DNA from 4 places in the Bradyrhizobium sp. UFLA01-814 genome. Region 2 is predicted to be linked to each of the others. Evidence: riboswitches for the same ligand, from Rfam matches in the RefSeq annotation. Region 2 holds a riboswitch; each other region holds the start of a gene.
What was found. A riboswitch is a leader RNA that binds a small molecule or an ion and turns the genes downstream of it on or off. The one in region 2 is predicted to bind cobalamin.
Positions count from the first base shown of each region.

Region 1 (7,570 bases), on a different contig from region 2:
CGTCCATATGAGCCGAGAGGATTGCATAATCGGCCGGATGATAGACGCTGTTCGCAAGGCCAAGCAGCACCGCGCAGATGATCAGCGACGTATAGCTGAGATGCAGGCCGAGCCCGATCAGCGCGCAACCGCCGACGGTCAGTCCGATCAAGAGGATCTTGCGCGCACCGATATGGTCGGCGAGGTAGCCGATCGGCGCCTGGGTCAGCCCGGAGACCACCGCGAACACCGTCAGCGCGAGGCCGAGCTCGACATAGCCGACGCCGAGCTGCTGCTTCAGGAACGGGAACAGCATCGGCAGCACGAAGATATGGAAATGGCTGACCCAATGGGCGACCGAAATCCCCGTCAGCGTGCGCAGCGCGCTGTCGGCCTTCGCTTGCTGCGGTGCGGCCAGAACGTCGACCATGTCGTCGAAAACCCCAGTTCCATAGCGTTTTCAAGCGAAGTTAGTACCGGTTCGCGTGAAGAAAACGCGTCAAACAAAATGCCCGGCAGGGCCCGCCGAAAATAGAGATTGGCCGCTAATTGTCCATGAACGCGGGCGCATGGCTGCCCCCGGCGCGGGCGTGCCGGATCGACACATGCGGCATTAAATGCGGCGACAAAGCGCGGCGGCACGGCGATGATCGGCCATGATCGACCCCAAAAAGCAGCTCCGCGTGCTGGTGTCGGAGGGCTCCAGCACCTCCGGCCGCGAGGCGATCACGATCCTCGGACTGGCCGGCCATCACGTCGAGGTTTGCGACCCCTCGCGCTGGTGCCTGGCGCGCTACTCCCGCTTCGTCCGTAAATACCACCATTGTCCGCCGCTGCGCTCAGATCCAGCCGGATTCCTGCGCTTCGTCGAGCGCCTGTTGGCGTCGCGACATTTCGATGTGCTGCTGCCGACCCATGAGCAGGGATTTCTGTTCGCCCGCGCCGCGGCGGGGCTGGCATCACGTACCGGCCTGGCGCTGCCGGATTTCGCCAGCTATCGCGCCGTGCACAGCAAGGCCGGCTTCAGCCGTCTGCTCGACCGGCTCGGTCTGCCGCAGCCGACGACCCGGATCGTGAGCTCGGCCGAGGAGCTGCGCGAGGCGGTGCGGTTTCCATCCGTGGTCAAGACGTCGGTCGGCACCGCCAGCCGCGGCGTCTGGTTCGTGCGCGATACCGGCGATCTCAATCGCGCGCTCTACGACCTCGAGTCCGCGGACGATTTTGCCGGCGAGGTGCTGGCGCAGGATCTGATCACCGGCACGGTCGAGAAGGCGCAGTCGGTGTTCTGCCACGGCACGCTTGTCGGCTTCCATGCCTACCGCCAGATTGCGGCCGGTGTCGGCGGCGGCGAGGCGATCAAGGAGAGCGTGAGCAGGCCGGCGATCCGCGCCGGCCTCGAGACCATCGGCGCGCATCTTCGTTGGCACGGTGCGCTCTCGGTCGACGTCATCATGCCGCTCGACAGCGCAACGCCGCTGTTGATCGACTGCAACCCCCGGCTGGTCGAGCCGATGAACGCCTTTCAGTCGGGCGTCGATCTGGTCGATTTGCTGCTGCGCGTCTCGCGCGGCGAGACCCCGGCGCCGCTGGCCGAGGGGCGCGTCGGGGTGCGGACGCATCTGGCGATGCAGGCGCTGCTCGGCAGTGCATCGCGCGATGGCACGCGGCGTGACCTGATCCGGGAATGCGGCCGCATCGCCACGGGCGAAGGGCACTATCGGGGAAGCAGCGAAGAGCTGACGCCGGTGCGGCTCGATTGGCTCAGTGCCGTGCCGCTGGCGATGACCACGGCGCTGCTGCTGGCATCGCCGCAGATCGCCTCATCGCTGGCGCGCGGTGGTTTTGGCGCCCATCTGCTCGATCGCGGCAGCATCAAGGCGATCGAAAATGGTGATTTTCAATAGTATCCTTCAGTGCGAATTCACTGCACGATCTTGTCTGCACGCTTCAATAGCTCGGGTGGGATCTCGACGCCCACGGCCCGGGCCGCCTGGAGATTGAATATCAGCTCTCGCCTGGTGACGACACCGACCGGCAGGTCGCCCGGCTTCGCGCCCTTGAAAATCTTGTCGGCGAACGTCGCAAACTCGCGCCATGTATCGGCGACGTTGGCGCCATAGGTGATCACCCCGCCCGCGTCCGCCTGGCCGCCGGGAAACATTGCCGGCAAGCGGTTCTTCACGGCCAGTTCACCGACTCGCTTTCGATTGCTGAAGGGCACCGGCACTTCCAGGACCAGCAGCGCCTCCGCGCGTTCCTTTGCCATCCCGGCAATTGCGGCCTCCAGATCGTCCGCACTCTTGACCTTCACGATTTGCGGCTCCAACCCCAAGGCCTTGGCTGCTGCCTCGTTGGCACGGTCAATCGGAGCGAGCCCGCGTTCATCGGCGCCGGGGATCGTTTGATCGCTGAGAATCGCAACGCGCGTGATTCCGGGCAATGTCTCCTTCAGAATTTTGAATTGCTTGCTGGCCTGCTGCGGATCGAGGTTGGTGAGGCCCGTGATGTTGCCTCCCGGTTTTTCCATCGAGGCGACAAGCTTCAATGCAACCGGATCGGTCACGATCGCAAAGATCACCGGAATCGTCGACGTCGCCTTCTGCGACGCCACCGACGCCGGGCCGCCGAGTGCGAGAATGACATCCACATTTGCGCCGACCAGCTCCGAGGCGAGGCCCGGAAGGCGCTCGAGCTTCGACTCGGCAAATCGCGGTTCGATGACGATGTCGCGTCCTTCGAGATAGCCGCGGTCGGCGAAGTCGCTCAGAAGGTTTTTCTTGATGGAGTCGAAGAGCGGCGACGGGCTGCCGTTGACCAGGATTCCTACTTTCCTGGGGGCTTGTTGCGCATTGGACGGTTCGCACGTCGACGCGATCATGCAGAAGACCGTGAGCACCGCCTTCGCAAACCTCATGGCACCGCCCCCCGGCAAGGACCCAGCGTCCATGCGGAGCCTAGCACGGCAACCAATCCGGAAGGGGGGCCAGCCCATGACCCCGCTGCGACCTAATGTCTGCTTGGCGACGATGAGCCGGGCTCGGTAGCTCGCAAGCTACGAGGCCGCCGCCCGCGACCCGGCGCGCAACTGCGCCCGGGACATTTGGATGGACATCTGCCGCGCCTCACAATGGCTCGTCATCATTGCCGTAGCGGTCGAGCTTCGGCGTGGCGATGTCGCCGTCCTCGTAATAGTCATCGTCCTGCAGCGCTGCGGGCGGCGGAGGCTTCTTCGACTTATCGTCGGTCTTGTCTCTGGTCTTGGCGCCGTCCTTGCTCGTCTTTCCGGCCTTGGCCATGCGTTTCCCCTGCACGGGTCAAATCAGCTGGCGGAATTCTACTCCAGTTTGCGGACGCTTGTAACGTGATGAGACGGTACGGCGGGGTCACATCCCGCCGTACCGGACAGCTCTAGAACGTCGCGCCGGCCTTTACCATGTAGGTCCGGCCGGGCAGCGGATAGGCCGAGAAGCGGCCCTCCGTGAACGTGCTCGCGATGGCGTAGTCGTAATAGAGCGCGTTGAACAGGTTGTTCACGCTCAGCGACCAGAAGAAGCGGTCATACTGCCCGCTCAGCTTGATATCGGCGGTGGCGTTGCCGGGAATCCGGCTCTGGGTGTTGGCCTGGTCGTTGTCCATGATGCGCGAGCTCCAGGCCCGCACCGTGGCGTCGAACACCAGATAGTTCTGCCAGATATTCCAGGTGACGCCGAGATTGCCGGTGTAGCGCGACACCAGCGGCACGTCGTTGCCGGCCCAGATGCCTTCGCGGAACACCGCACGGGTGATCGCCATGCCGCCGCGCAGGGTGACGCTGTCGCTGACCTTGAGCGCAGCGCTGGTCTCCGAGCCATAGCGGCGGGTGGGGTCGAGGTTGGTGTTGAAGAACAGCACCGGGTTGAAATGGATCTCGTTGTCGAGATCCATCAGATAGACGCTGGTCTGGACCTGGAAGCGGTTGGTCCTGACGCGAAAGCCGCCCTCGACATCCTGCGAGGTCTGGGTCTTGAGCTGGAAGGTCTGCGGGATCGGGGCGAAGGTCAGCGGGTCGAATGACGGACCCGACGCGACGCGTTCGTCGACATCAGGCGTGCGGAATGCGCGTGCCGCGCGGCCGAACACCGAGAAGGTGTCGGTCAGGCGATGCTCGACACCGACATGCAGCGCGTATTGCGTCTCGTTGCTGTCGAGCGGTGCCGCCTGCGCGTCGAACGCGAACGGCGCGTTCGGGTCGTAGCGATCGCGCGCCGAGACGCTGGTGTTCTGCACGCGCGCGCCGTAGGAGAAGTCGGTCGTCGGCAGCACACCGATCGTGTGCTGCCAGTAGCCGGCCACGGACTGCTGCTCGATATTGTAGACGTGGAACGGGTCGACGCCCTGATAGGCGCCGCGCGCCTCGCGGAAGGTCGAATCGTAATAGTCGATGCCGGTCAGGATCGTCGACTGCATCCCCAGCATCACATTCTTGACGCTGAGCCGCGGCGTGAGCGACCAGGTCTGCAGCGCAGCGTCATTGTATGTCGAAGCGAAGCTGATGGTCGGTACCTTGCCGAAGAAGCCGCTCTGCGTCTCGCGCTGCCGCCAGCCGCCGTCGACGATCAGGTCGACGCCGTTGATCAGCGTCTTGGTGAAGCCGGTGGTGACGCTGGCGGTTTGCTGGTTGGCATAGTCGAAGGGCGTCGCGGCGCCGCGGCGATCGGTGAGCAGCTCGTTGACGCCGATCGACGGATCGACCAGCCGTCCGCCGGGCAGGCCGAGCCTCTGGTCGCTGCCGGTGACGGTGAGGAAGGCGGTGAGATCAGGCGTGGTGTAGTTGATGTTGCCGACCGCGTTGCGCTGGTCGAGCGCATTGTTGACGCGGTAGCCGTCGGACTTGATGCCGTTGCCGTAGAACGAGGTGGACCACGGTCCGGAATTGAGCGCCGCGGAGACCGCGGCCATGCGGGTGTTGAACGAGCCAATTCCGGCCTCGGCCCGCATCGTCGTCGGCGGGCCACCGACGCCGGTCTTGGTGATGATGTTGACCACGCCGCCCACGGCGTTGTCGCCGTAGAGCACGGCGCCGCTGTTGCCGCGCGTGATCTCGATGCGCTCGATGGAATCGAGCGGGATCGTGGTGAGGTCGAAGCCGGCCTTGTCGACGTCGTTAAGGCGGCGGCCGTTGAGCAGGAACAGCGTGTTGTCGGTTGCGAATGCGCCGAAGCCGCGCAGGTCGACCGAGGTCTTGGCGCCATTCGGCCCGCCATAGGGCGTTTGCAGCTGCACGCCCGGCACCTGCGCAAGAATCTCCGGCAGCGACTGCACCGGCGAATGCGCGATGTCGTCGGCGGTGATCACGGCCGAGGAGGAGCCGACAATGCCGGCGAACTGGCGGCCGCCGCCGGTGCCACCCGTTCCGGTGGCCACGCCGGTCGCTGTCGTGCCCGATCCGCTGCCGCTGCCCGTATTGTTACTCTGCGTGGTGCCCGGCGCCGGGCGGCGCGGCGCCGGCGCTTCGTCAGCGGCCGGCCTGGCGCGCGTGACGTTCTGGTCGCCCGGCTTGGTGACTTCGATCGCCGGCAGCTGATCGGGAGCGGGCGCCTGCTGCGCCCGCGCGGCGGGGACAAGGATTGCCGGCGCGATCATCGTCGACGCGAGCAGAAGCGCGCGGTGCCGCCGATCGAAAGGAACGGAGAACATAAGCGAGGCCTCGGCAACGTCAGTGGCACGTCACCGCGAACCAGTCTCACCATCGTGCTCACGGCATCAGGTGAAGCTCATGCCTGTACTCCCCGACCGGCATCCTCGCGTGTGACCACGGCTGACGGCAGGTCTCCTGGCTCGCGGGTCGTTACCCTTCGTCGCCTTCCCAGGACCGAGATTCCCAGTGGCCTGTGACGAAGGATTCACCGCATACAGTTGCGGGGGCAGCCGCGGCGTTGGGGAAGTTTCCCCGTACCGCATTCCCTTTTCATCTCATGAAAGAACCGTCATGGTCATCTAGGGTTCGGCCGGGCAGCAAAGTCAATCCGGCGGAAGTCGGGCGGCGGCCGGGCGACCACGGTTTTTGTCGAGTGTCGCTTGTCTGCCACGGCGATCGCTGTAAGAGCATGGATCCGATGAGCGTGCAGGATTTTGCCTTGGCGGCCGAGGTCGCGGCGCGACGCCGGTGGGGCGCCACCGCGGCGCTGCTCGCGCTCGTGGTCCTGCTGCTGCTGATCTCGCTCGGCATCGGGCCGGTGCGGCTGTCGCCGCCTGCGGTGATCGAGGCGCTGTTCGGCGGCGGCAGCGATCTGGCGCAGGTGATCGTGCGCGAGATCCGCCTGCCGCGCACCATCCTGGCATTCGCGATCGGCGGTATTCTCGGGCTGTCAGGTGCTGCGCTGCAAGGGCTACTGCGCAATCCGCTGGCCTCACCGTCGCTGTTCGGCGCGCCGCAATCGGCGGCCTTCGGCGCGGTGCTGGTGATTGCGCTGGGCCTCGCCGATGTGCGCTCCTACGCGCTGCCGGTGGTGGCGATCATCGCCGCCTTCGGCTCCGTGTTCGCGCTGCTTGCGATCGCCGGCCGCAATGCCGGGCTCTTGATCTTGATCCTTGCGGGGCTCGCGATCTCGAGCTTTGCCGGAGCGGCGACGGCGCTGGTGATGAACCTCTCGAGCAATCCGTTCGTGGTGCTGGAGATCGCGTTCTGGCTGCTCGGCTCGCTGGAGGACCGCAGCTTCCAGCACGTGGCGCTGGCGCTGCCTTTCATCATCGCGGGTGCCGCCATCCTGCTCAGCCAGGCGAGCGCCTTCCGCGCGCTGACGCTTGGCGAGGAGGCGGCGCAGAGCCTCGGCGTCGATGTCGGACGGTTGCGGCTCTTCGTCATCACGGGCGTGGCGCTCGGCGTCGGCGGCGCGGTCGCGGTCACCGGCACGATCGGTTTCATCGGCCTCGTCGCGCCGCATCTGATGCGTCCGCTGATCGGTCACGATCCGGCGCGGCTCTTGGTGCCGAGCGCGCTCACCGGCTCGGCGCTGCTGCTCGCCGCCGATATCGCGGTACGCATCATCCCCTCGACATCGGACATCAAGGTCGGCGTGCTGACCTCGATCATCGGCGTGCCGTTCTTCCTTTACCTCATCATGCGCGAACGCCGCGCGCTCGGCGGAGGCGTGGCATGACGCTGCTCTCCGCCGCCGCGCTCAATGCCTCGCTCGGCAGCCGCAAGGTGCTGCACGATGTCTCGCTGTCGCTGCCATCGGGCCATCTGGTCGCGCTGGTCGGGCCGAACGGCGCCGGCAAGACCACGCTGCTGCGTGCACTGGCCGGGCTGATTCCCTCCAACGGCGAGATCCGGATCGGCGGCGATCCGCTGGCGTCGCTGCCGCTGCGCGAGCGTGCGAAGCGCTTTGCCTATCTGCCGCAGGGGCACATGATGCACTGGCCGCTGCCGGCGCGCGACATTGTCGCGCTCGGCCGCTATCCGCACGGCGCGACCGATCCGGCGCGGCTGTCGCCGACGGATATGGAGGCGGTGCTGCGGGCGATGCAGGCGGTCGACGTCACTGAATTCAGCGATCGTCGCGTCACCGAACTCTCCGGCGGCGAGCGCAGCCGCGTCGCGCTGGCCCGG
Region 1 covers NZ_JAQOSR010000079.1:30,591-38,160, forward strand. The annotation lists gene PMN64_RS23395 (MFS transporter) at 1-409, opposite strand, end outside; gene PMN64_RS23400 (hypothetical protein) at 636-1,883, shown strand; gene PMN64_RS23405 (ABC transporter substrate-binding protein) at 1,901-2,893, opposite strand; gene PMN64_RS23410 (hypothetical protein) at 3,102-3,275, opposite strand; gene PMN64_RS23415 (TonB-dependent receptor) at 3,388-5,655, opposite strand; cobalamin riboswitch at 5,764-5,962, opposite strand; gene PMN64_RS23420 (FecCD family ABC transporter permease) at 6,075-7,118, shown strand; gene PMN64_RS23425 (ABC transporter ATP-binding protein) at 7,115-7,570, shown strand, end outside.
Region 1: another riboswitch for cobalamin. It lies ahead of PMN64_RS23415 (TonB-dependent receptor); the one in region 2 lies ahead of PMN64_RS11650 (DUF1636 family protein).

Region 2 (7,570 bases):
AGTTCGGCGCGCCGGCTTTTGCCGGACCGGGCTCCCCCCGTGATCAGAATAACGGCCATATCATCTCCTGTGCGACCGGTACGCACGTCGTTCACAAACGCTCTAACCACCAATCGCGGAGAAAGACAAAGCCGAAATCCGTCACGGAGGGCTTGCGCTCGGCCGATGTCTTGCGCATCAGGGGGACCGCGGCGAGGAGAGGGTTATCGTGGGTTTTGCGGGAGCGATGGCGGTGGCGATGGCGGTGGATGCCCTGATCGGCTGGCCGGAGTGGCTGTTTGCCCGCATCGGCCATCCCGTGACATGGCTCGGCCGGCTGATCCATCTTGTCGATAGCGCCTGGAACCGCGCCTCCGATCCGCCGGCGTTTCGGCGTTTGGCTGGCGTCGCGGGCGCGATCTCGGTGATCGCGCTGGTGGTGGCGCTCGGTTGGGCCGTTCAGTTCGTGCTCGCATCCGGATGGGTTCGCGTTGTCCTTGTTGGTGTCCTGGCATGGCCGCTGGTTGCCGTGCGCTCGCTGCATGACCATGTCGCCGCGGTGGCAAATCCTTTGGCATCCGGCGACATCACGGCCGCACGTTTGGCGGTCGCGCAGATTGTCGGGCGTGATCCGGCTACGCTCGACGATTCCGGCATCGCGCGCGCCACCATCGAGAGCCTTGCCGAGAATGCATCCGACGGCATCGTGGCGCCAGTGTTGTGGGGCGCGCTGTTCGGCCTGCCGGGGATCCTTGGCTATAAGGCGATCAACACGCTGGACTCGATGATCGGCCACCGCACCGAGCGGCACGAAGCCTTTGGCTGGGCAGCCGCCCGGATCGACGATCTCGCCAATCTCGTTCCTGCACGGCTGACCGGGCTTCTGTTCGTGCTGCTCGCGCCGAACCGTTCGCAGGCGTGGTCATGCATGTTGCGCGATGCGCATCGCCATCGCTCGCCGAATGCCGGCTGGCCGGAAGCCGCGATGGCCGGCGCGCTCGGCGTCCGGCTCAGCGGTCCCCGCATCTATCACGGTCACATCGCCGATGAGCCGTGGCTGAACGAGGGGGCGCGCGATCCGGCTGCCGCTGACGTCCTCACCGGGCTGAAGCTCTATCGCTACGCCATGGTGCTGTTGGCTGCGGCGTTCGTCGCCCTGGCGCTGGCGTGAAGGAGCGGCGCATGCGTGAGCACGGCGGGAATCTTGATGTCGCCCAGCAACGCTTCGGCGGCGCCGCGGACGACTGGATCGACCTGTCGACCGGGATCAATCGGGCGCCGTATCCCCTGGTCGATGTCGAGCCGCGGCACTGGAGCGCGTTGCCGTCGCGATCCGATCTTGAATCGCTCCACGACGCCGCGCGGCAAGCCTATGCCACCGACGCGCCGATGGTGGCGATGGGTGGTGCGCAGGCCGCCATTCAGTTGCTGCCGCATCTGGCGCTCAAGGGGCGGGCGCGGATCCTGGCGCCGACCTACAATGAGTATGCCGCGGTGTTGTCGGCCGCCGGCTGGGACGTCGCCGAGGTGTCCGATCTCACCGCGCTCGCGGGAGCGGACATTGCGATCGTCGTCAATCCGAACAATCCCGATGGACGGCGCCATGATCGGCAGGAATTGCTGGCACTGCTGCCGCGCGTTGGCCGGCTCGTCATCGACGAGAGTTTTGCGGACGCCGTTCCTGACCTGTCCCTTGCACCGGAAGCAGGACGCGCCGGGCTCCTGATCCTGCGCTCATTTGGCAAGTTTTACGGACTTGCCGGCCTGCGGCTCGGCTTCGCTGTCGGCAGCGAGGCTGATATCGCCGCGCTTGCCGCGATGGCGGGCCCATGGCCGGTTTCGGGCGCCGCGATTGCGATCGGACGGCGCGCGTTGCTCGATCGCGACTGGGCAGAGGCGACAGCCGCGCGGCTCGCGGACGACTGCGTCAGGCTCGACGCGGCGGCGCGATCACGGGGCTGGACGCTGCTCGGCGGCACGCCGCTGTTCCGGCTTTATGAGGTCGGCGATGCGCTGGCCGCGCAGGAGAAGCTTGCCCGCGGCCAGATCTGGTCGCGGGTCTTCCGGCAAAAGCCGGGATGGCTGCGGCTCGGCTTGCCGGGCAGCGAGGCCGATTGGTCGCGCCTTTCCGCGGTGCTATCCGTTTAACGCGCCAGCGCAAGCAAACCTTCGACATCGAGATGGGTCTCGATGTGCTCGGCAAGCGCATCGAGTGCGCTCTCGACCCTGGCGCCATAAGGCTGATCCGCCGCCGCGATGTCGAGTTGCGCAAGGTAAGCCTTGCGAAATCCGTCTGAGGCGAATAGGCCGTGCAGATAGCTGCCGTGAACGCGCCTGTTGGCCGAAACCGCCCCTTCAGCTGCACCATCAAGCAACGCAAAAGGCCGCGCGCGATCCGGGCCGTCGGTGCGCCCGATATGGATTTCGTAGGCCGTGATCGGTTGATGGGTCGCTTCATGCACCGCACTGACGCGCGTCAGCGTCTTCTGTTCGGTCATCGTGGTCGTGACATCGAGCAGCCCGAGGCCGCGCGTTTCGCCGGCGGGCCCCTCGATCCCATCGGGATCGGCGACGGTGTGCCCGAGCATCTGGTAGCCGCCGCACAGGCCGAGGACATGGCCGCCGCGGCGATGATGCGCGAGGAGATCGATGTCCCAGCCCTGCGCGCGCAGGAAGGCGAGGTCGCCGCGGGTCGATTTCGAGCCGGGCAGGATGACGAGCTTTGCATCACCCGGGATGGCTTCGCCCGGACGTACCATCACGAGATCGACGCCGGGCTCGAGCTTCAGGGGATCGAGGTCGTCGAAATTGGCGATCCGCGACAACGCAAGGAACGCGATCTTGCACTGACCGGGCTTGCGCGCCTCGCCGAGCCCGAGCGCATCTTCCGCCGGAAGCTCGCCGGCGCGGACGAACCAGGGCAGCACGCCAAAGCCGCGCCACGCCGTGCGCTCTTCGATCAGCCGGTAGCCGTCATCGAACAATGTCGGATCGCCGCGGAATTTGTTGATGACAAAGCCCCGGATCATCGCGGCATCGTCAGGGGCGATCACCGTCTTGATGCCGACGAGCTGAGCGATCACGCCGCCACGGTCGATGTCGCCGACCAGCACTACGGGCACGTCAGCCCGGCGTGCAAAGCCCATATTGGCGATGTCGGCTTTGCGTAAGTTGACCTCGGCGGGGCTGCCGGCGCCCTCGACCAGCACCAGATCGGCGCGCGCCTTCAGGCGTGCAAAACTCTTCAGCACCGCGCCCATCAATGATGGTTTCATGCCGGCATATTCGCGCGCGCGTGCGGTCGCGATCCGTTTGCCGTGCACGATGATCTGGGCGCCGACATCGGTCTCGGGCTTGAGCAGCACCGGGTTCATGTCGGTGTGCGGCTCGACGCCGGCGGCCAGCGCCTGCAACGCCTGCGCACGTCCGATCTCGCCGCCGTCGACGGTCACGGCGGCGTTGTTCGACATGTTCTGCGGTTTGAACGGCAGCACGCGCAGGCCGCGTCGTCTGGCGGCGCGCGCGAGGCCGGCGACGATCAGCGATTTGCCCACGTCCGAGCCGGCTCCCTGGATCATCAATGCGCGCGCCATGGTGCTGTCTGTCAGAACTCGACGCCCGGCTGTGCCTTGATGCCGGAGCGGAACGGATGTTTCACCAGCGTCATCTCGGTGACGAGGTCGGCAATCTCGATCAATTCCTCCTTGGCATTGCGCCCGGTGAGCACGACATGGGTCATCGGCGGCTTCGACGTGGTCAGGAAGTCGACGACATCGGCGATCGCGAGGTAATCGTAGCGTAGCGCGATGTTGATCTCGTCGAGCACGACCATGCGCAGGCTCGGGTCTGCGATCAGCTGCTTGGCCTTTTCCCAGCCGGCTTGCGCTGCCGCGATGTCGCGGGCGCGATCCTGCGTCTCCCAGGTAAAGCCTTCGCCCATCGCGTGGAATTGACAGAGATCGCCGAAATGCCCGGTGAGCAGGCGGCGCTCGCCGGTATCCCAGGCGCCCTTGATGAACTGCACCACGGCGCAGGGAAAGCCGTGCGCCACACAGCGCACGATCATGCCGAACGCGGAGGACGATTTTCCTTTGCCGGCGCCGGTATGAACGATGATCAGGCCCTTTTCGCCGCTCTTGGTCGCCATGATGCGGTCGCGGGCGGCCTTCTTTTTCGCCATCTTGTCCGCATGGCGCGCATCCAGCGAAGAATCGGTGCCGACGGCGCCGTCTTCAGCTTCGTTTCCATCAGAAGTCATCACGTTCCTTCGGCTTGACAAGTGCGAGGCTTGGACGAATGGTGGGTCTGCGTTGGTTCCTGTCCTACGACAGGCGAAGAGGGAATGCGATAGGGCTATGACCGCAAGGTTCGCCCGAAGCGCAGCCGCCCCCGCGACCGTGACCGGAGAGATGCCCAAGCCACTGATTCCCTACGGAGTCGGGAAGGTGGGCATCGAAGGGTAAAACCTGCTCCGCAAGCCGGGAGACCTGCCAACGCAGCATGTTGTGAGACCGGCGGACGGGGTGTTCCGCGACGGGGAACGAACCTGTCCAAAATCGGTTCGTGTGCCTCATCGCTTCCCGCTGTCAATCCAGGAAGGGCGATGAGCGTTACACTTCATGTCTGCATCACTTGCCGCGCCGGCCAGACGCCGGCGGAAGGCGAGCTCGCGCCCGGTGCGCGCCTGCATGCCGCGCTCGTTGAGGCTGGCGTGCCCGATGACGTCAATCTGGTTCCCGTCGCATGCCTGTCGGCCTGCAGCCAGGGTTGCTCGGTCGCGCTCAGCGCGCCGGGGCGATGGTCCTATGTCTACGGCCGACTGTCCGCTGACAATGCCGCGGATGTGATCGCCGGTGCGTCGGCCTATGCGGCGGCGCCTGACGGCATCGTGCCGTGGCGCAGCCGTCCGGAAATCTTCCGCAAGCAATCGCTCGCCCGCATTCCACCTCTTCCCGTCGTGCCGGAGGCCGCAGAATGACCACGCTCGCCAAAATTCCGGTCACCGTCGTGACCGGCTTTCTCGGCTCCGGCAAGACGACGCTGATCCAGCATCTGATCCGCAATGCCAACGGCAAGAAGCTCGCGGTGCTGGTCAACGAATTCGGCAGCGAAGGCGTCGACGGCGACATCCTGAAGTCGTGCGCCGACGCCAATTGTCCGGCCGAGAACATCGTCGAGCTCGCCAATGGCTGCATCTGCTGCACCGTCGCCGATGATTTCATCCCGGCGATGGAGCAGTTGCTGGCGCGGAACGTGAAGCCCGATCACATCGTGATCGAGACCTCAGGGCTCGCGCTGCCGAAGCCGCTGCTGAAAGCGTTCGACTGGCCGGAGATCCGCTCGCGGATCACGGTCGACGGCGTGATCGCACTGGCCGACGCCGAGGCTGTCGCCGCCGGCCGTTTTGCGCCTGATCCGGCGGCGGTGGATGCGCAGCGCGCGGCCGATGAGAATCTCGACCACGAGACGCCGCTGTCGGAAGTGTTCGAGGACCAGATCGCCTGTGCCGATCTCGTGCTGCTGACCAAGGCCGACCTTGCCGGGGCGGAGGGGATCAAGGCAGCGAAAGAGGTGATTGCGGCCGAGATGCCGCGCGAGGTGCCGATGCTGCCCGTCGTCGACGGCACGATCGACGCGCGCGTGATCCTCGGGCTCGAGGCGGCGGCGGAAAACGATCTCGCGTCGCGGCCGTCGCATCACGATGGCGAGGAGGAACACGAGCACGACGATTTCAATTCCGTCGTGATCGATCTTCCGGAGGTTTCGGATGTCGACGCGCTGATCGCCTCGATCAAGGGACTGGCGCGCGAGCAGAACGTGCTGCGCGCCAAGGGCTACATCGCGGTCGAGGGCAAGCCGATGCGGCTGCTGGTGCAATCGGTCGGCGAGCGGGTGCGGCATCAGTTCGACATGCCCTGGGGCGCACGGGTGCGGCAGTCGAAGCTCGTCGTGATCGGCGAACATGCCGACATCGACGAAGCCGCGATCAGGGCACGGCTTGGTGTCTGATGCACGTCGTCTTCCGCGAGAGCCGCGGCCTTGAGGAGACCGCGACGCCAAGGGACCTCGGCCAGGATCCGGCCGATCTCGTGGTGTTGTCGTTTTCCGACAGCGATCTTGCTGCCTTCGCGGCCGGCTGGCGGCGCGGCCGCGCTGCGTTGCCGTCGCTGCGGCTCGGCAATCTCGCGGAGCTGCGCCATCCGCTGTCGGTGGATACCTATATCGAGCGGACGCTCTCGCACGCCCGCGGCATTCTGGTGCGGCTGATCGGCGGCGAGCCCTATTGGTCGTACGGGCTGGCCGCGGTGCATCGGCTGGCGAAGGAGCGCGGCATCGCCCTGGTGGTGCTGCCGGCCGATGGCCGCGACGATCTGCGGCTGGATGAATTCTCGACCTTGCCGGTCTCGACGCTGCGCCGTCTCAAGGTGCTGTGCGACAAGGGCGGCCCGGTTGCCGCGCAGGCCGTGATCGCGCAACTGGCGCTGGCGTCCGGACTCTATGCCGGGCCTGTGGTCGGCGAGATCGATCTTCCCGAGATCGGCGTCTACGATCCCCGGCGCGGTGCCATCGCGGCGTTGCCGGCACCGGACGGCCGGGCGCGCGTGCTGGTGACGTTTTATCGTTCTTATCTCGCGGCCGGTGACACGGCGCCGGTCGATGCACTGATCGATGCATTGCGTGAGAGGGGCTTTGATGCTCATGGCGTGTTCGTCACTTCGTTGAAGGCGGCGGGCGTGTCCGATTGGCTGCGCGTTCAGTTTGCGCAATGCGCTCCAGCGGCCATCGTCAATGCGACCGCGTTCTCCGCGGCCGGCGACGACGGCACGACGCCGTTCGACGCTGCATCGTGCCCGGTGTTCCAGGTCGCTTTGTCGACCGCGCGGCGCGAGGATTGGGCCGGATCGCTGCGCGGTCTGTCGCCTGGCGATCTCGCGATGCATGTGGTGCTGCCGGAGGTCGACGGCCGCCTGTTCACAGGCGTCGTGAGCTTCAAATCGCCTGGTGAGCGCGATCCCGAGCTGCAATTCGCGCATCTTGCGCATCGGCCGGATGCCGAGCGCGTCGCTGCAATTGCCGCACGCGTGGCCGCCTGGCATCGGCTTGCCGGCAAGCCGGAACAGGAGAAGCGGCTTGCGCTGGTGCTCTCGAACTATCCGGGCCGTCCGCATCAGATCGCGCATGCCGTCGGCCTCGATGCGCTTGCCTCGGTCGAGGCGTTGCTGACAGATCTCGCGGCCGCGGGATTTGACCTTGAGCCGGTGGAGTCGCTGGGCGACATTCTTTTGCGCAGGAATTTGACGTGGAAGGTCGCCGACTATCGCGCCGCGCTTTCCGGCCTTCCGCAACAACTGCAGGACGATCTCAGCCGCGCATGGGGCGCGCCGGAGGATGATCCCGATTGCCGTGACGGCGCATTTCATTTCGCGGCGATCTGCTGCGGCAAATCGGTCATTGCCGTTCAGCCGGAGCGCGGTGAGGTGGGGCAGCGCGACGCCGACTATCACGATCTGGCGCGCACGCCGCGTCACGCCTATGTCGCGTTCTATCTGTGGCTCAGGCGGCAAGGCATCGATGCCGTCGTCCACATCGG
Region 2 covers NZ_JAQOSR010000029.1:34,513-42,082, forward strand. The annotation lists gene cobU (bifunctional adenosylcobinamide kinase/adenosylcobinamide-phosphate guanylyltransferase) at 1-59, opposite strand, end outside; gene cbiB (adenosylcobinamide-phosphate synthase CbiB) at 209-1,150, shown strand; gene cobD (threonine-phosphate decarboxylase CobD) at 1,162-2,127, shown strand; gene PMN64_RS11640 (cobyric acid synthase) at 2,124-3,572, opposite strand; gene cobO (cob(I)yrinic acid a,c-diamide adenosyltransferase) at 3,584-4,237, opposite strand; cobalamin riboswitch at 4,274-4,489, shown strand; gene PMN64_RS11650 (DUF1636 family protein) at 4,583-4,957, shown strand; gene cobW (cobalamin biosynthesis protein CobW) at 4,954-5,988, shown strand; gene cobN (cobaltochelatase subunit CobN) at 5,988-7,570, shown strand, end outside.

Region 3 (7,570 bases), on a different contig from region 2:
GATGCGGTCGATCTCGCTGCCGTCGGTCGCCGAAATGGCGATCGTCCCTCCCTTCCACCCGGTGACGCGATAGACGGGCGTGTCGTCCATCATCGCGAGCCGCAGGTCACGCGGATAACGCTCCACGCCCGCGATCGCCATCGCGCGATCGGGTGTGACCCGCACCTTGCTCCAGAGGACGACAGGAAGCGCGGCGACGCGCTCGCTGTCGGTGAGGCGCGGAAAGGCCACGTACATCATGACGAGGCCGGAGATGAACCACATCGCGAACAGGAGACACGTCGCAATGCCGATCCAGCGATGGACGACATAGAGCCACCGCCGCCCGCGCCGGATCAGAGCGTTGCGCATGGTCAAAACTTCACGTTGACGGACAACTCGGCGGTACGCGGCATGCCGAGCAGCCACTGCCCGGTGCCGTTCGAGGTCACCGCGTAGACCTTGTCGAACAGATTGTAGAGGCGGAACGCGACCGTGGTGCGGTCATCCGGCTTCCACCTGACGCCGCCATTGACCACGTTGTAGCCCGGCCGCAGCTGGGTGTTGGCGAGATCGGAGTACATTGCGCCGACGATCTGCACGCCGCCATAGACCGACCAGTTGGGCGCGAAATCCCACGTCAGCCAGACGTTCGAGACCTGCTGCGGCACGTTGACCGGGACATTGCCGTTGAAGCTGACGATCTTGCCGCCGACCACCTGGCTGTTGTTGTCGTATCTGGCGCGCAGCAGCGCAAGATTGGCGTCGACCCGCCAGCCGTCGCTCAGGGCGAGCCCGATCGATCCTTCGACCCCGCGCGATGATTGCTGGCCGATCTGCAATGCCAGGCCTCCGGTGGGATTGCCGGGATCGGGAATCGTGAGCCCGGTCTTGACGATCTCGTAGGCAGCCAGCGTCCACTCGCCGCGGCCGCCCCAGAACGCCTGCTTGACCCCGATCTCGGTCTGCTCGCCGGTCGCAAGCTGGAAGGTTTTTTGCGAGACGGGCAGCGAGATCAGGTTGCTGACCGGATCGACGCCGACCGCGTACTGGCCATAGAACGCGAGGTTCTTGATCGGCTCGTAAACGAGGCCGGCGCGCCAGCTGGTCCCCGATAGCTTCGTCTCAAAACTGTTTGCCGGCGTCTTGTAGTCGGTGCGCTCCACCTCGGGGCGGTCATACCTGACCCCGGTGACCAGCGACAATTGATCGGTCAGCGAGAGCCGATCCTCGGCGAACAGCGCGTATTGATTGACAATCGCGTTGAAGCCCGGCGTGGTCGCCGTCGTCGTCGCGAAGAACGATCCCGGATCGAACACGTATGGATTGACCGACGACGCACCGCCAAAGGGCGAATTGTTGGTATGGGTGAAGTCGATCCGGTTGACGTCGAACCCGGCGACGAACTGGTTCGCAAGTCCGAACACGTGACCGCTGAAGGTCGTATCCATCCGGTTGCCGAGCTGCTTCTGGTCGTGGAAGATCTCGATATAGCTCGTGCGATCGATCAGTTGGGTCTTCGGATTCCAGGTGTAGTTCTCGATGTCACGCCAGTGCCGCTCGCTGGTCAGGTAATACAGCGTGTTGTTGACCTTGATGCCGTCGGCGACGTCCCACTCGGTCTTGAACCGGGTCCAGCTGTCCTGATAGCGGATCGCGCTGTCCAATGCGTTGTAGTTCTTGAAGCGCAGCGCGTCCTGGATCGAGCCGTTGATCAGCGGCGTGCCGAAATAGCGTGACGGGCTGCGGTCGCCGTAGTCCTCCGACAGCGTGAAGGCGAGATTGTCCGACGCCTGCACCCGCACGGCCGCGGAGACCACCGCATTCGAGGTCTTGTCGCGATCGACCCAGCCGTCCGACATGTTGCCGGTGGCGTTGACGCGGTACGACACATTGGGATTGATCGGACCGGTGCTGTCCACCGAGAGCCGCCGGGTCATGTTGCTGTCGAGCGAGACCTCGGCCTCGTTATAGGGCGTGCTCTGCGGCTTCTTCGGGATCACATTGATGACGCCGCCGATCGCGCCTTCGCCGTAAAGCACCGAGGCCGGGCCGCGCAGCACTTCGATACGTTGAGTCGACCAGGTGTCGTAGGGAAACGTCAGCGTGCCGGAGCCGATATAGAAGCGCGTGCCGTCGTACAGCGTCATCACCGAGTTGCTGCCGGCAAAGCCGCGGGTGCTGAACGACAGGCCGCCATTGCCGGGCGCCGGCGTTGCGATGAAGCCGGCCGCGTCCTGGGTGACGGCATCGACCACATTATGCTGGCCGCGCTCAGCGATGGTCTGCGCCGTGATGATCTCGACGCTGGCGGGCGTCTGCAGCGGCGTCAGATTGAGACGACTACCGGTGCCGCCCTGCGTGGTGGCATTGAGCGTCGGCGATACCGCCCCCGATACGCCTGACGCCGCGGCGCGCGGCGTGTTGCCGGCTGGTGCGGCCGTCGCGGGCCTCGGCCGTGGCCGCGCCGCGGCGGCCATGTCACGGCTGCGCGCCGCAGGCTTCGGCCTTGCCGCAGCGGAAGGCGCGACCTCGATCGGATCGAGCCTGGTTGGTGGCGGTGTTTGTGCCGAGCCTTCGGCCGGCAGCAGCAGCGATGACAGGGAGCAGACGAGACCGAGGCGCCATTTGCGCGCAACGGGAGAGGACGGAGACATGAAAGGACTCGCGGTAACGTGGCACGTCACCGCGAACGCGGACTGGCGCATTGCCCAAAAGGCAGTGCTCCGATCCCACCAGGACGCCCCCGCCCGATGTGCTCGCGTGTGACCACGACTGACGGCAGGTCTCCTGGCTCACGGGTCATCGCCTGTCGACGCCTTCCCGGGCCTGATAGCCCAGTGGCAAATTGACGAAAGGCTCGCCGTTTACAGTTGCGGGGACAGCTGCGGCATTGGGGTTACCCTCGCACCGCATTCCCTTTTGATCCCCGAAGGGAACCGTCGGCAAAAACGATAGGTGGTGCCGGCAAGGCTGTCAATTCGATGCGATTGTCGCACACATGCTTTGCGAGATGCTGCTGCGGCGACGACACAGCGACATCTGCTGCGGCTGACGCGGAGCTCCCTCTAATCCCGTCATCCTGAGGAGCCGCGCAGCGGCGTCTCGAAGGATCGACGGCCACCAGCGGGGCCGTGCACCCTTCGAGGCTCGCTTCGCTCGCACCTCAGGATGACGGGAAACGTAGGTTCGCATCACTTGGCTTCGACACATCCCTGCATCACGTCATCAATCTCCGCCCGCGACAGAACACCCATCTCAGCGATGAACACGATTCGCGTGCATGGCACGCCGGGTACCGGCACGCCGCCCGTGGCCAAGGTCGCGCGGCCGCCGGCCAATTGAAACACCGTCAGCCGGCCGGGCTGCTCCACCGTCTCGAACAATCCCTTCGCCCGCGCCAGCTTCGGCGCCAGCTTGCCGATCGCCTGCTGCAAGCGCGGCAGCAGCACCGGCCGCTCCGAGGTCCAGCTCAGCGTCTCGAACCGGTCGGACGCCGGCCGTCGCGGCGCGGTCTCGCGCGGCGCCGGCAGGTGATCGAGATCCGCCGGAAACAGCAGCGCGGCCGGCACCTCGCCATGCAACGCATCGACCACCACGGCCGCCGGACGCACCGCGCGCACGGCGTCGCGGATCGCGGCGCACGCGGCGGCATCGGCCAGATCGACCTTGCTCAGCGCCACCACGTCCGCCGCCCGCAGCTGCGAGCGGAGCAGCGCATCGTTCAGCATCGCCGCAGGCTGCGTCGCGTCGACCACGCACAGCACGGTCTCCAGCGGCGCCTCCTTCCAGATCACGGGATCCATCAGGTTGCGCACGATGTCGGCGGGATCGGCGATCCCGCTGGTCTCGATCACGATGAATTCGGAACGCGGATCACGCCGCAGCAGCGTGGCGAGCGTGCGCAGCAGGTCGCCCTCCAGCGTGCAGCAGATGCAGCCATTGCTCAGGCTGACCACGCCGTCGCCGGCGCCCGCGATCAGTTCCGCGTCGATATTGATCGCACCGAAATCGTTGACCACAGCGGCGATGCGCCGCCCTTGCGCATGCGCCAGCAGATGGTTGACGACCGTGGTCTTGCCCGCCCCGAGGAAGCCCGCGACCAGCAGGATCGGGACCGGCACTTCAGCCTCCGGTGACGGGCCGGCGCACCGGCCGGCCGGGACGCGCCGCGACATCGAGCACCCCATCGCTGATCAGCGGCTGGCCGCTGACCACGAGATGCCGCACGCCCTCCGCCGGACGATTCATCGCGGAGAAGGTCGCGCGGTCGCTCAGCGTCTCGAAGTCGAACACCACGACATCGGCGTCGGCGCCGACCTGCAGCCTGCCCTTGGCCCGCATCGCCGGCGTGCTCGCCGACAGGATCTCGGCCGGGATCAGCGCGCATTTGCGGATGCCCTCAAGCAGCGACACCTTCTTGCGCTCGCGCACCCATTCGCGGATGAAGCGGGTGAAGCAGCCCGCCGAGCGCGGATGCGAGGTGGCATCGTCGGGCAGCGGCCAGGCGTCGCCGGTGTAGGGGCGGCCGTCGGACAGCGTCCACGGCATCGCGTCGGAGGCGATCGCGCCGCCCGGATACAGCACCGCCATGTCGAGCAGATCGCGATGATGCGCGTTGTTCTCGATGTCGAGCACGTGCCACAGCACCAAGGTCGAGGGCTCTTCGGCCTGTGCCGCCAGCAGTTCCTCGCGGCTGCCGAAACGGTGACCGTCGGTCACGCGCTGCACCGAATCATAACCGAGGCCGTTGCGCTCCTCGAATTTCGGATCGCTGAAGAAGGTCGCCGCCAGCACGGTCGAGCCGGTGCCGTAGGGATAGGCCTCCACCGTGATCGGCAGGCCCTGCGCCTGCGCCTTCGCGATCAGCGCAACACAGCGTTCGATATCCGTCTTGCTCGACGAGTTGAAATGGCAGATGTGCATATGCGCGCCGGTGGCGCCGGCATAGCCGATCAGGCGGATATAGGCTTCCGCCGCGCTCTCGGGATCGATCCGCGACATGTAGGCGACGTGGGTGAAGGTCGGCACTGCATGGTCCGCCGCGAGCTGGCACACCGCGGTCAATTCCTGCACGCCGGCGCCCGGCGCATAGGCGTTGAGAATGCCGATGCCGATACCGCCCTCGTTCAGGCCGATGGCGAGGCGGTCGAGGATGCCGCCGACCTCGCCTTCGGTCGCGACGTTTTCGATCCAGCGGCGATCGCGCATCGCGGCCCCAAACGATTCCAGCGAGCTTTCCGAATTCGAACCGGTCATCGCACCGATGCGCGCGAAGGCCCAGTTGGCGGCGGCGCCGTAGTTCAGCACCCTGCCCTTCTCGGCCTGGCGCTTGTACCAGGACGCGACCGGCAGCACGCCGGCCTCGAGGTCGAGCGAGGTCGTCACCCCGTCGAACGCCTGCATGCGGTCGGCCGGAATGGTCTGGCCATGCGCGTGCAGGTCAATGAAACCCGGCGCCACCACGAGCCCGGTCGCGTCGATCTGCCGCTCGGCGCCGCCGAGGCCGCTGCCGACCGCGGCGATCTTGCCGTCGACCACAGCCACATCGCCGATCGCGTCCATCCCGCTGGCCGGATCCACCACCCGGCCACCGCTGATCACCAAGCCAACCATCTCGCCACTCCCCGCATTCCGAAACCGACCGGTCTCTTGTCGAGCACAGAGAAGCGCATCGCACTGATCGCAGCAAGCCGGCCAGGGTTGTGGCGACATGCTGTGACGGAATATCCGCCGCGCCGTGATGGCGATTGCAGAGTGAGGCCCTTCCTACGTTCCGGTTGCACGCCGCGGCGCCAGCCCGCGCCAGAGATCGGGGCCGGGCTTCACGCGGCTCGCCACGAGTTTCGGCGGCGTGCGATCCTTGGCGATCGCCGCCTCGACCGCGCGCTTGAGCCTGACATTGTCGATCTGCGCCAGGAACCGCCGGATGACGGAATCCTGATCCGCGCTTTGACCGGAGATCGCCGCGCACAGCTCCGCGGTCGTCCTGCGGAAGAAGTGGAAGGCGTCATCGGCCGCGCCGCCCAGCCGGTCGACCTCGCCGGCCACACCGAGCGCGTGCATCCGATCGTCGTCGTCGAGCGTCACTGCGAAGCGCAGCACGGCAAGCTGCCAGGCACAGAGCAGCTTGCTCTCCGGTTCGGTCGCATTCTCGCGCATCAGTCGAACACCCCGCGCGCCCGACTTCCTTCGGCTGTCGAGGGAGGTCAGGCGCGGCACGACTATCGTTGCGCGGGAATAGGTTTTCGAGGGGCGCGCGCGCCCGATCGTATAGGAATCGCATAGGCGGAACGCGCCGAGGCTCAATTCGCTCAGATCCCCTCGAACTGCAGCCGCGCCAGCCGGGCGTAGAGGCCGCCCGCGGCGACCAGCTCGGCGTGGGTGCCCTGCTCGACGATCCTGCCCTGGTCCATCACCAGGATGCGGTCGCAGGACAAGACGGTCGCCAGCCGATGCGCGATCACCAGCGTGGTGCGGTGGCGCATCAGTTCCTCCAGCGCGGTCTGCACCAGCGTCTCGCTCTCGGCGTCGAGCGCCGAGGTCGCCTCGTCGAGCAGCAGCAGCGGCGCATCGCGAAGGATCGCGCGCGCGATCGCGATGCGCTGGCGCTGGCCGCCGGACAGCGTCACGCCGCGCTCGCCGAGCTGGGCGTCGAAGCCTTCGGGCAGGCGGCGCAGGAATTCGGTGGCATGGGCGAGATCGGCGGCGCGCTCGACCTCGGCATCGGAAGCATCGGGCCGGCCGAACCGGATGTTCTCGCGGGCGCTTGCGGCGAACACCACGGAATCCTGCGGCACCAGCGCGATGCGCGCGCGCACCTCGGCCGGATCGGCCTGCCGGATCGGAACGCCGTCGAGCGAGATCGTGCCGGACGTCGGATCGTAGAAGCGCAGCAGCAGATGGAACAGCGTGCTCTTGCCGGCGCCGGACGGACCGACGATCGCGACCTTTTCACCCGATCGCACCGCCAGCGACACGCCGTCGACCGCGAGCGCATTGGGCCGGGTCGGATAAGCGAAGCTGACATTATCGAAGCCGACATCGCCGCGCGCCGGCTGCGGCAGCGCGCGCGGCGATGCGGGCGCCGCGATCTGCGGCCTGACGCGCAAGATCTCGAACAGCCGCTCGGCGGCGCCCGATGCGGCCGAGACCTCGCCCCAGACCTCGCTGAGCTGGCCGAGGCCGCTCGCGGCGAACGCCGTATAGAGAATGAACTGGCCGAGCCGGCCCGGACTGATGGTTCCGACCAGCACGTCGTGCGAGCCGACCCAGAGGATCACGACGACGCTGGCGAACACGATGAAGATGACGATCAGCGTCAGCACCGCGCGCGCCTTGGTCGAGCTGCGCGCGGCTTGATAGGCCTGCTCGACCTCGCCGGCAAAACGCGTCCTGGCGAGCCGCTCGCCGGTATAGGCCTGCACGGTGCGGATCGCATTGACCAGCTCCGAGGCATAGGCGCTGGCATCGGCCAGCGTGTCCTGGGCGGTGCGCGACAGTCGCCGCACCCAGCGGCCGAACGCCACCAGCGGAATCACGATGATCGGGATCGCGAGCAACACGAAGCCGGACAGCCGCGGGCTGGTGA
Region 3 covers NZ_JAQOSR010000004.1:1,198-8,767, reverse strand. The annotation lists gene PMN64_RS01975 (PepSY domain-containing protein) at 1-351, opposite strand, end outside; gene PMN64_RS01970 (TonB-dependent receptor) at 354-2,636, opposite strand; cobalamin riboswitch at 2,742-2,938, opposite strand; gene PMN64_RS01965 (CobW family GTP-binding protein) at 3,174-4,103, opposite strand; gene PMN64_RS01960 (amidohydrolase family protein) at 4,105-5,595, opposite strand; gene PMN64_RS01955 (hypothetical protein) at 5,749-6,141, opposite strand; gene PMN64_RS01950 (ABC transporter ATP-binding protein/permease) at 6,294-7,570, opposite strand, start outside.
Region 3: another riboswitch for cobalamin. It lies ahead of PMN64_RS01970 (TonB-dependent receptor); the one in region 2 lies ahead of PMN64_RS11650 (DUF1636 family protein).

Region 4 (7,570 bases), on a different contig from region 2:
ACCCGCGCGAGAGGGCACCGTTTATCCGATTGGAATCCATGGGGCTCTCCTTGCTCTTGTAAGCGACAAAGCCTCTTGCCGATCGGCTCATCGCCTACCTAGGTTCGCGACCAAGCTCAGTTATGGCCAGCATTTGCGTCTGCAGACCACGTTCGAATGTAGGAAGGTTAGCTTTCGAGAAGCTGACGAGAAGCGCGGCACTGAGGTTTTGAATCGTTGAAATCGGCCTGATTTGGCTGAGGGGCTTGGATACCGGCGTATGTCGACGCTGAACGAGCTCGCACTGACGTCCTGGCGGCCGGTGCTGAAGCGGGCGCGCGGGCATTTGTTCAGCGGTGAGGTCGGCGGGCAGAGCATCTCCTGGTCGATTGGCACCAAGGGATTGGACGATAGAGACGCAAAGTCGGTAAGGCGACAAGCCCTGTGACATTGCTTTGTCCTCGTCCATCGCGGTAGCTATCGAACTCACCCGAGCCTATCCGGCTGAATGCTCCTGGGCGCACCTGCGCGTGCTCGGCGTTCGCATGGAGGCATGTGGCGGCACTCGCAAGAATAGCGCGGTGTCGGTATTGGCCATCAGCGGTAACGAATAGGAGAGGGCGCGTCGATGGCGCGCCCCGCTAGCCGAAGCTAGACTAGGCTATCACCAAGCACCCTGAGCCTCGATAAGCCAAGTGACCTTCAAGCTCGATCTGAACGCGATACCCATCAGTCCTTTCCTCGTCAGAGGCGAAGGTCGATCCCATATGCATGTCAGCGTGATTGTATCCGGAGTCATACGGGGCATTAAATGCTGAATTTCTCTCGAAATTTGCGCACAATCGATAGGCTAGGATTTTGCGCACCCTTCCTGGGGCTAGAGCCAACGCCGTCCTCGCGTATTTCAAGTGGACGGCGTTGGGCTGTTTGCTGCCGGTTTGGGTCTATGGGCGGGCGATCAGTGCGAGACGGTCATGGTGCCGCGCACCGGTTGGCCCTGGCGCCGCTACGGTGTGAAGGCTACCGCTCGCAAGATCGAATTTCCGTGTTTCAGGCGCTTGTTCATACTGCATGACCAGCCCGGTCGATGACGACCTGCCGAATTGCTGGCGTGAAAAACGGACAAGGGCGGCTTTCGCAGTCAAAGATTCGCCATTGCTCGAAAGACCTGGCTACCGGGGCGCCCGATACTCACGTTCGGGGAGAGCGTCCGCACGACCCGGTCGAGGTTTAGGCTGGATGGAAGCGGAGCGCCTTGAAGCTTCTCCCAGCCGCTACGAGCCTTGGGATGAGTTTTCGAAAATTTTGGAAAGGCCGTCTTGCGGTTGTTGACATTCCATTCCAAATCGCACCAGATATAGCCGTCACGGTCCACCATGTCTCAAGATTTGGTGGCTAAGAGGGAAGCCGGTGAACTACGGATCGATCCGTAAAAATCCGGCGCTGCCCCCGCAACTGTGAGCAGTGAGTTGCTCTCGCCCTGTTAAGTCACTGATGCCGCGAGGCATTGGGAAGACGAGGGAGCAACGGCGACCTGCGAGCCAGGAGACCTGCCGCGACACCAAACACGTCCACGGGCGGGGTGTCCCGGCGGTCGCTTGCACAGCCATGCCGGCGACGCTTGTCCGCCGGAATGACGCAGCGTCCTCTCGACATCCAGCCCCAACAAGCATCACGGGGTCTATACGATGTCACTCTCTCTCGATCGCGAAACAAAGCCAGCGCCACTCATCCAGTTGCGTCCAGAACCGCTCGCCGCGCCGGAAGCGTCGCCTCCGATGCAGGTGATCCGCCGTAACGGCACGGTGTCGAAATTCGACGCCAGCAAGATTTCGGTGGCTATGACCAAGGCGTTTCTGGCGGTCGAGGGACACACCGCGGCCGCCTCGCGCCGGGTGCATGAGATCGTCGAGCAACTCACTGCTGAGGTCGTCACCGCGCTGTCGCGGCGGATGAGCGAGGGCCGTACCTTCCACATCGAAGATGTGCAGGATCAGGTCGAGCTGGCGCTGATGCGCAGCGAGCACCACAAGGTGGCGCGCGCCTATGTGCTGTACCGAGAGGAGCGCACGAGGCAGCGCGCCGAGCAGGAGGCGGCGACGGCAAAGCCCGCGGCGGGACCCGCGGTCCAGGTCACGCTACGCGGCGGCACCAAGGTGCCGCTCGACCACGCGCGGCTGGCGCTGATCATCAACGAGGCCTGTGCCGGCCTTGACGGCGTCGACGCTGCGCCCGTCATCGCCGAGACGAAGCGCAACATCTATGACGGCATCGGCCAGGACGAGCTGGCGCTCGCTTCGGTGATGGCGGCCCGCACCCTCGTGGAACAGGAGCCGAACTACAGCTACGTCAGTGCCCGCCTGTTGCTCGACAAGCTGCGCACCGACGTGCTGACCAATGTGCTCGATGCGCCGACCAGCGCGTCGCAGGCCGACATGGCCACGCGCTATGCGGAGTACTTCCCGGCCTATATCAAGACCGGCATCACGTCCGAACTGCTTGACGCCGAGCTCGGCCGTTTTGACCTCGCGCGTCTTGCCGCGGCGCTGAAACCGGAACGCGATCTGTCGTTCCAGTTCCTGGGCCTGCAGACGCTGTACGACCGCTATTTCCTGCATGTCCGCGGCAACCGCATCGAGCTGCCGCAGGCCTTCTTCATGCGTGTCGCCATGGGGCTTGCGCTGCGCGAGATCGATCGCGAGGCTCGCGCGATCGAGTTCTACGATTTGCTGTCGTCGTTCGACTTCATGGCCTCCACGCCGACGCTGTTCAACTCCGGCACGCTGCGGCCGCAGCTGTCCTCCTGTTTTCTAACCACCGTGGCCGATGACCTCGATGGCATCTTCAAGTCGATCAAGGATAACGCGCTGCTTGCCAAATATTCCGGCGGGCTCGGCAATGACTGGACGCGGGTCCGCGGTCTCGGCGCCCATATCAAGGGCACCAATGGCGAGAGCCAAGGCGTGGTTCCGTTCCTGAAAGTGGCCAACGACACCGCGATTGCCGTGAACCAGGGGGGAAAGCGCAAAGGCGCGGTCTGCGCCTATCTCGAAACCTGGCACGTCGACATCGAGGAATTCCTCGATTTGCGCAAGAACACGGGTGACGACCGCCGCCGTACCCATGACATGAATACCGCCAATTGGGTCCCCGATCTGTTCATGCAGCGCGTCGAGGCCGATGGCGAATGGACGCTGTTCTCGCCGGACGAGACGCCGGATCTGCACCATCTCTATGGTAAGCCATTTGCCGAGCGGTACTCCTATTACGAGGCCAAGGCAGCGCGCGGCGAAATGCGCCTGTTCAAGCAGATCCGCGCCGTCGACCTCTGGCGCAAGATGCTGACCATGCTGTTCGAGACCGGTCATCCCTGGATCACCTTCAAGGATCCATGCAATTTGCGCTCGCCGCAGCGCCATGCCGGTGTGATCCATTCCTCGAACCTCTGCACCGAGATCACGCTGAACACATCCGACGACGAAACCGCCGTGTGCAATCTCGGTTCGATCAACCTCGCCAACCACGTCCAGGACGGTCGGCTCGACGGTGTCAGGCTGAAAAAGACGGTGACGACGGCGATGCGGATGCTCGACAACGTTATCGACATCAATTTCTACACCATCCCGGAAGCACGCTGCTCCAATCTGCGGCATCGCCCGGTCGGGCTCGGCCTGATGGGGTTCCAGGACGCGCTACACATGCTGCGCATTGCGGTAGCGTCCGATGCCGCCGTGGCCTTCGCCGACACCAGCATGGAGGCGATCTCATATCATGCCATTTCGGCCTCTAGCGATCTCGCCGCCGAGCGCGGAAGCTATCCGTCCTTCGAGGGCTCTCTGTGGAGCCAGGGCATCCTGCCGATCGATTCGATCGATTATGTTGCCGATGCCCGCGGTGGGGTTGCGATGGACCGTACGAGCTCGCTTGACTGGGCAGCCCTGCGCGGCCGCGTCACCTCGGTCGGCATGCGCAACTCGAATGTGATGGCGATCGCGCCGACGGCGACGATCTCCAACATCTGCGGCGTCGTGCAGTCGATCGAGCCGGCCTACCAGAACCTCTATGTCAAATCCAACATGTCCGGCGATTTCACGGTGGTGAACGACCATCTGGTGCGCGACCTCAAGGCGCGCGGGCTGTGGGACGAGGTGATGGTCAACGACCTCAAATATTTTGACGGCAGCGTCGGTGCGATCGACCGCATCCCCGACGACCTCAAGGCGCTTTATGCGACCGCCTTCGAGATCGATTCGCGCTGGCTGGTGGAGGCCGCGGCGAGGCGGCAGAAATGGATCGACCAGGCGCAGTCTCTCAATCTCTATATCGCCGATCCCTCCGGCAAGAAGCTCGACGCGCTCTACCGTCAAGCCTGGTCGCTGGGCCTGAAGACGACCTATTACTTGCGCTCGCGCAGCGCGACCCATGTCGAGAAGTCAACGCTGAAGGGCACCGACGGCAAGCTCAACGCTGTCTCGCCAGTGGCGCTGACCGCGCCGGCCCCCGATCTGCCGAGCGCCATTGCCTGCTCGATCGATGATCCCGACTGCGAAGCCTGCCAGTAAGAAAACCAAAGGAACCAACATTATGCTCGACTTTTCAGAAACAGCGACCACGACCCGCCAGGTGCGCACGCCCTTCATGCCGCAGTCCTTCGCGGCGGCGCCAACCGCTCTGAGCGAGGCAACCGGCCTCGGCACGATCGACCGTCATGGCGGCCGCGTCTCGGTCGACGAGAAGCGGATGATCAACTGCCGCGCCGACGTCAACCAGCTGCTGCCGCTGAAATACAAATGGGCATGGGAGAAGTACCTTGCCGCCTGCAACAATCACTGGATGCCGACCGAAGTCTCGATGCAGGCCGACATCGCACTGTGGAAGTCGCGCGACGGCCTCTCGGAGGATGAGCGCCGCGCCATCAAGCGCAATCTTGGCTTCTTTGCGGCCTCCGAAAGCCTCGTTGCCAACAACATCGTGCTGGCGATCTATCGTCACCTCACCAACCCGGAGTGCCGGCAATATCTTCTGCGCCAGGCCTTCGAGGAGGCCGTGCATACCCACACCTTCCAGTACATCGTCGAAAGCCTCGGCCTCGACGAGGGCGAGCTGTTCAACATGTACCGCGAGGTGCCCTCGATCACCGACAAGGCGGCGTGGGCGATCAAGCATACCCAGCATCTCGACGATCCCGATTTCAGGATCGGCACGCCGCAGGCCGGTCAGGCGTTCCTGCGCGATCTCGTTGCCTTCTACGTGATCTTCGAGGGCATGTGGTTCTACACTGGCTTCGCGCAGATCCTCTCGTTCGGCCGCCGCAACAAGATGGTTGGCATCGCCGAGCAGTATCAATACATCCTGCGCGACGAGAGCATCCATCTGAACTTCGGCATCGACGTGATCAACCAGATCAAGATCGAGAACCCGCATCTATGGACATCGGCTTTCCAGGAGGAAGTCCAAAACATGATCCGCGCGGCCGCCGACCTCGAGGCCGCCTATGGCCGCGATACGATGCCACGGGGCTTCCTCGGGCTGAACGCCGCATTGTGCGAGCAGTACATGCACTTCATTGCCAATCGCCGCTGCGCGCAGATCGGCCTCACGGCCGTGTTCGCGGAGGCGGAGAATCCGTTTCCATGGATGTCGGAGGCAATGGACCTGAAGAAGGAGAAGAATTTTTTCGAGACCCGCGTCATCGAGTATCAGAACGGCGGTGCGCTCGATTGGGGCTGAACCGATTTGCGATAACCGGTGCCTATTCATACCTGCGGTACGCGCCGGGCTGTGGCAACTCCGGATATAGCCTGTTTGCACCATCTTTGCGCCGTCGGATTAGTTCGGCGGCTTTGCAAGCGAAGTCGACCTGGAATTGTCGCGCCACGCCACTAAGTGACTTGGACGCGCCGTGCCGTCGGGCGCGTCGCTCAGCCGTAACGCAGTGCGCTTATGATGAGATGGACGCCCCGCGGAGGGCACCGAGGTTCCACAGTGGAGGTGATGACTCTCACTTTGGGCAGACGTCCGCGTCTCGTAGCGTCATCTTCGTGCCCTTGCCGGTCCAGGATCTGCCGATACGTACGAAGTCAGAAAATGGCCTGCAAGGGTCGATCAGGGGCTGAGACCCGACAGGGCGTCCGATTTTTACGAATATGCGCATTTCATTCCCGAGCGCGAGTGCATGAAAGGCGCGGCGCGTGATTTGCGCATAAGATTCTATGCCGATGAATCTTGGATTTTACTCGCACATTGGCGGGTAGTTAGGACCGCACGTTCGTCACTAATCCAAAGGACCCCTCAATATATCTTGCGACGTCGTCCATGCCCGCCGCGTTCGTGGCAGTGGCCAAACCAGCCACAATCGGCAGAAGAATGACTGGGCTCTTTGCGTTAAACGAGACTCTCGCTATGCAATCTCTGACGACACAAATAGCTGCCTAGCTGTCTCCAGCATCCTGGTGCGCCGAACTGCAAGACCAGTCCGGCCGTCTTTGTCGGCAGGGCAGGTCGTGTAGGTTAAATCTCAACGGCGATGTCGCTTAGCAAGGGTTCAATCTGGCCGCGCGGCGGTTTACGAGCGCGCAAACGAGCAGGTCGGAGAAAGCCGATCGCTGAGATGATGTCACCTAGATGGCGGACCGTGCCTGAGAGGGTAAACCAACATATGGCTTGAACCTCACGTAGCGTCAGGTCGTAGGCTCGGAAAATCATAAGTCACGCTCGCGGGAGTGCATCATGATCGGCAAGCATATGTGAGCGGCCATGGCGTAGATCTCGGTGTTGCCGGACAATGATCGATCATTGGGGTAGGCGTGCCAAGAGATCGGCGGATGATGTGAAAGGGGAGTATGCTCGGCAACCTAATTCGCAGTCTCATTGGCTACCTTCTTGGTGTCGCAGCCACAAACAACGCGAGCTGCAAATAAATGCAACTCCGGCGGCGTAGGATTTTACATGCCCTGGTGCTGGACCGTGCGGACCAGCACTCCTCTCCATAAACGCAGGGCGCCTGCGGCGGAACCCAGAAATGATTATGCAGATGTCGGCACTTGAGGCAGCACTAACCGAGATCGATCGTTCGCATCAGATACGTGAATTCTCAATCGCCGTGCTCAAGCACGCAAAGCAGCTTCGGCAGGCGGATCAAGCAGCGTTCCTGCAAAAGGCTGCTTCGCAGTTCCAACTTAGATTTGTAGAATGCTTCGAGGAAAACATCCTCGCCGGGAAATCGTGGGACTACGCCACCACCTGCAATGCGATAAGCCGGGCAGGTGGAGGTGAGGCTGGTATAAGAGCCTGCGAGCGCATTGCTGCTCGCGTGTCACAGCTTGATAATGCGTTGATCAAGAAAGTCGGATTCAGAGCCATTTCACTCCTCGCATCGTCTTTCAGTCGGCACTTCAGGATGACGGAATGCTGTAACGGAACAGTCCGGTTGGCCGAATTTTGCGGCGATCACAGGGGGGCGTTCCAGGAATTGAACAGTCAAAGTCTGGCGTCGCTGGTTAACGGTTTCAGCAAGTGGCCGAAACAAGTAGCTTGCCATCGAGCTGCGATCGCAATCGCAGGTGAAGTGATCCGCCGAGCGGATCGCCCC
Region 4 covers NZ_JAQOSR010000141.1:17,031-24,600, reverse strand. The annotation lists gene PMN64_RS32380 (hypothetical protein) at 260-427, shown strand; cobalamin riboswitch at 1,330-1,552, shown strand; gene PMN64_RS32375 (ribonucleoside-diphosphate reductase subunit alpha) at 1,668-4,541, shown strand; gene PMN64_RS32370 (ribonucleotide-diphosphate reductase subunit beta) at 4,564-5,709, shown strand; gene PMN64_RS32365 (hypothetical protein) at 7,001-7,570, shown strand, end outside.
Region 4: another riboswitch for cobalamin. It lies ahead of PMN64_RS32375 (ribonucleoside-diphosphate reductase subunit alpha); the one in region 2 lies ahead of PMN64_RS11650 (DUF1636 family protein).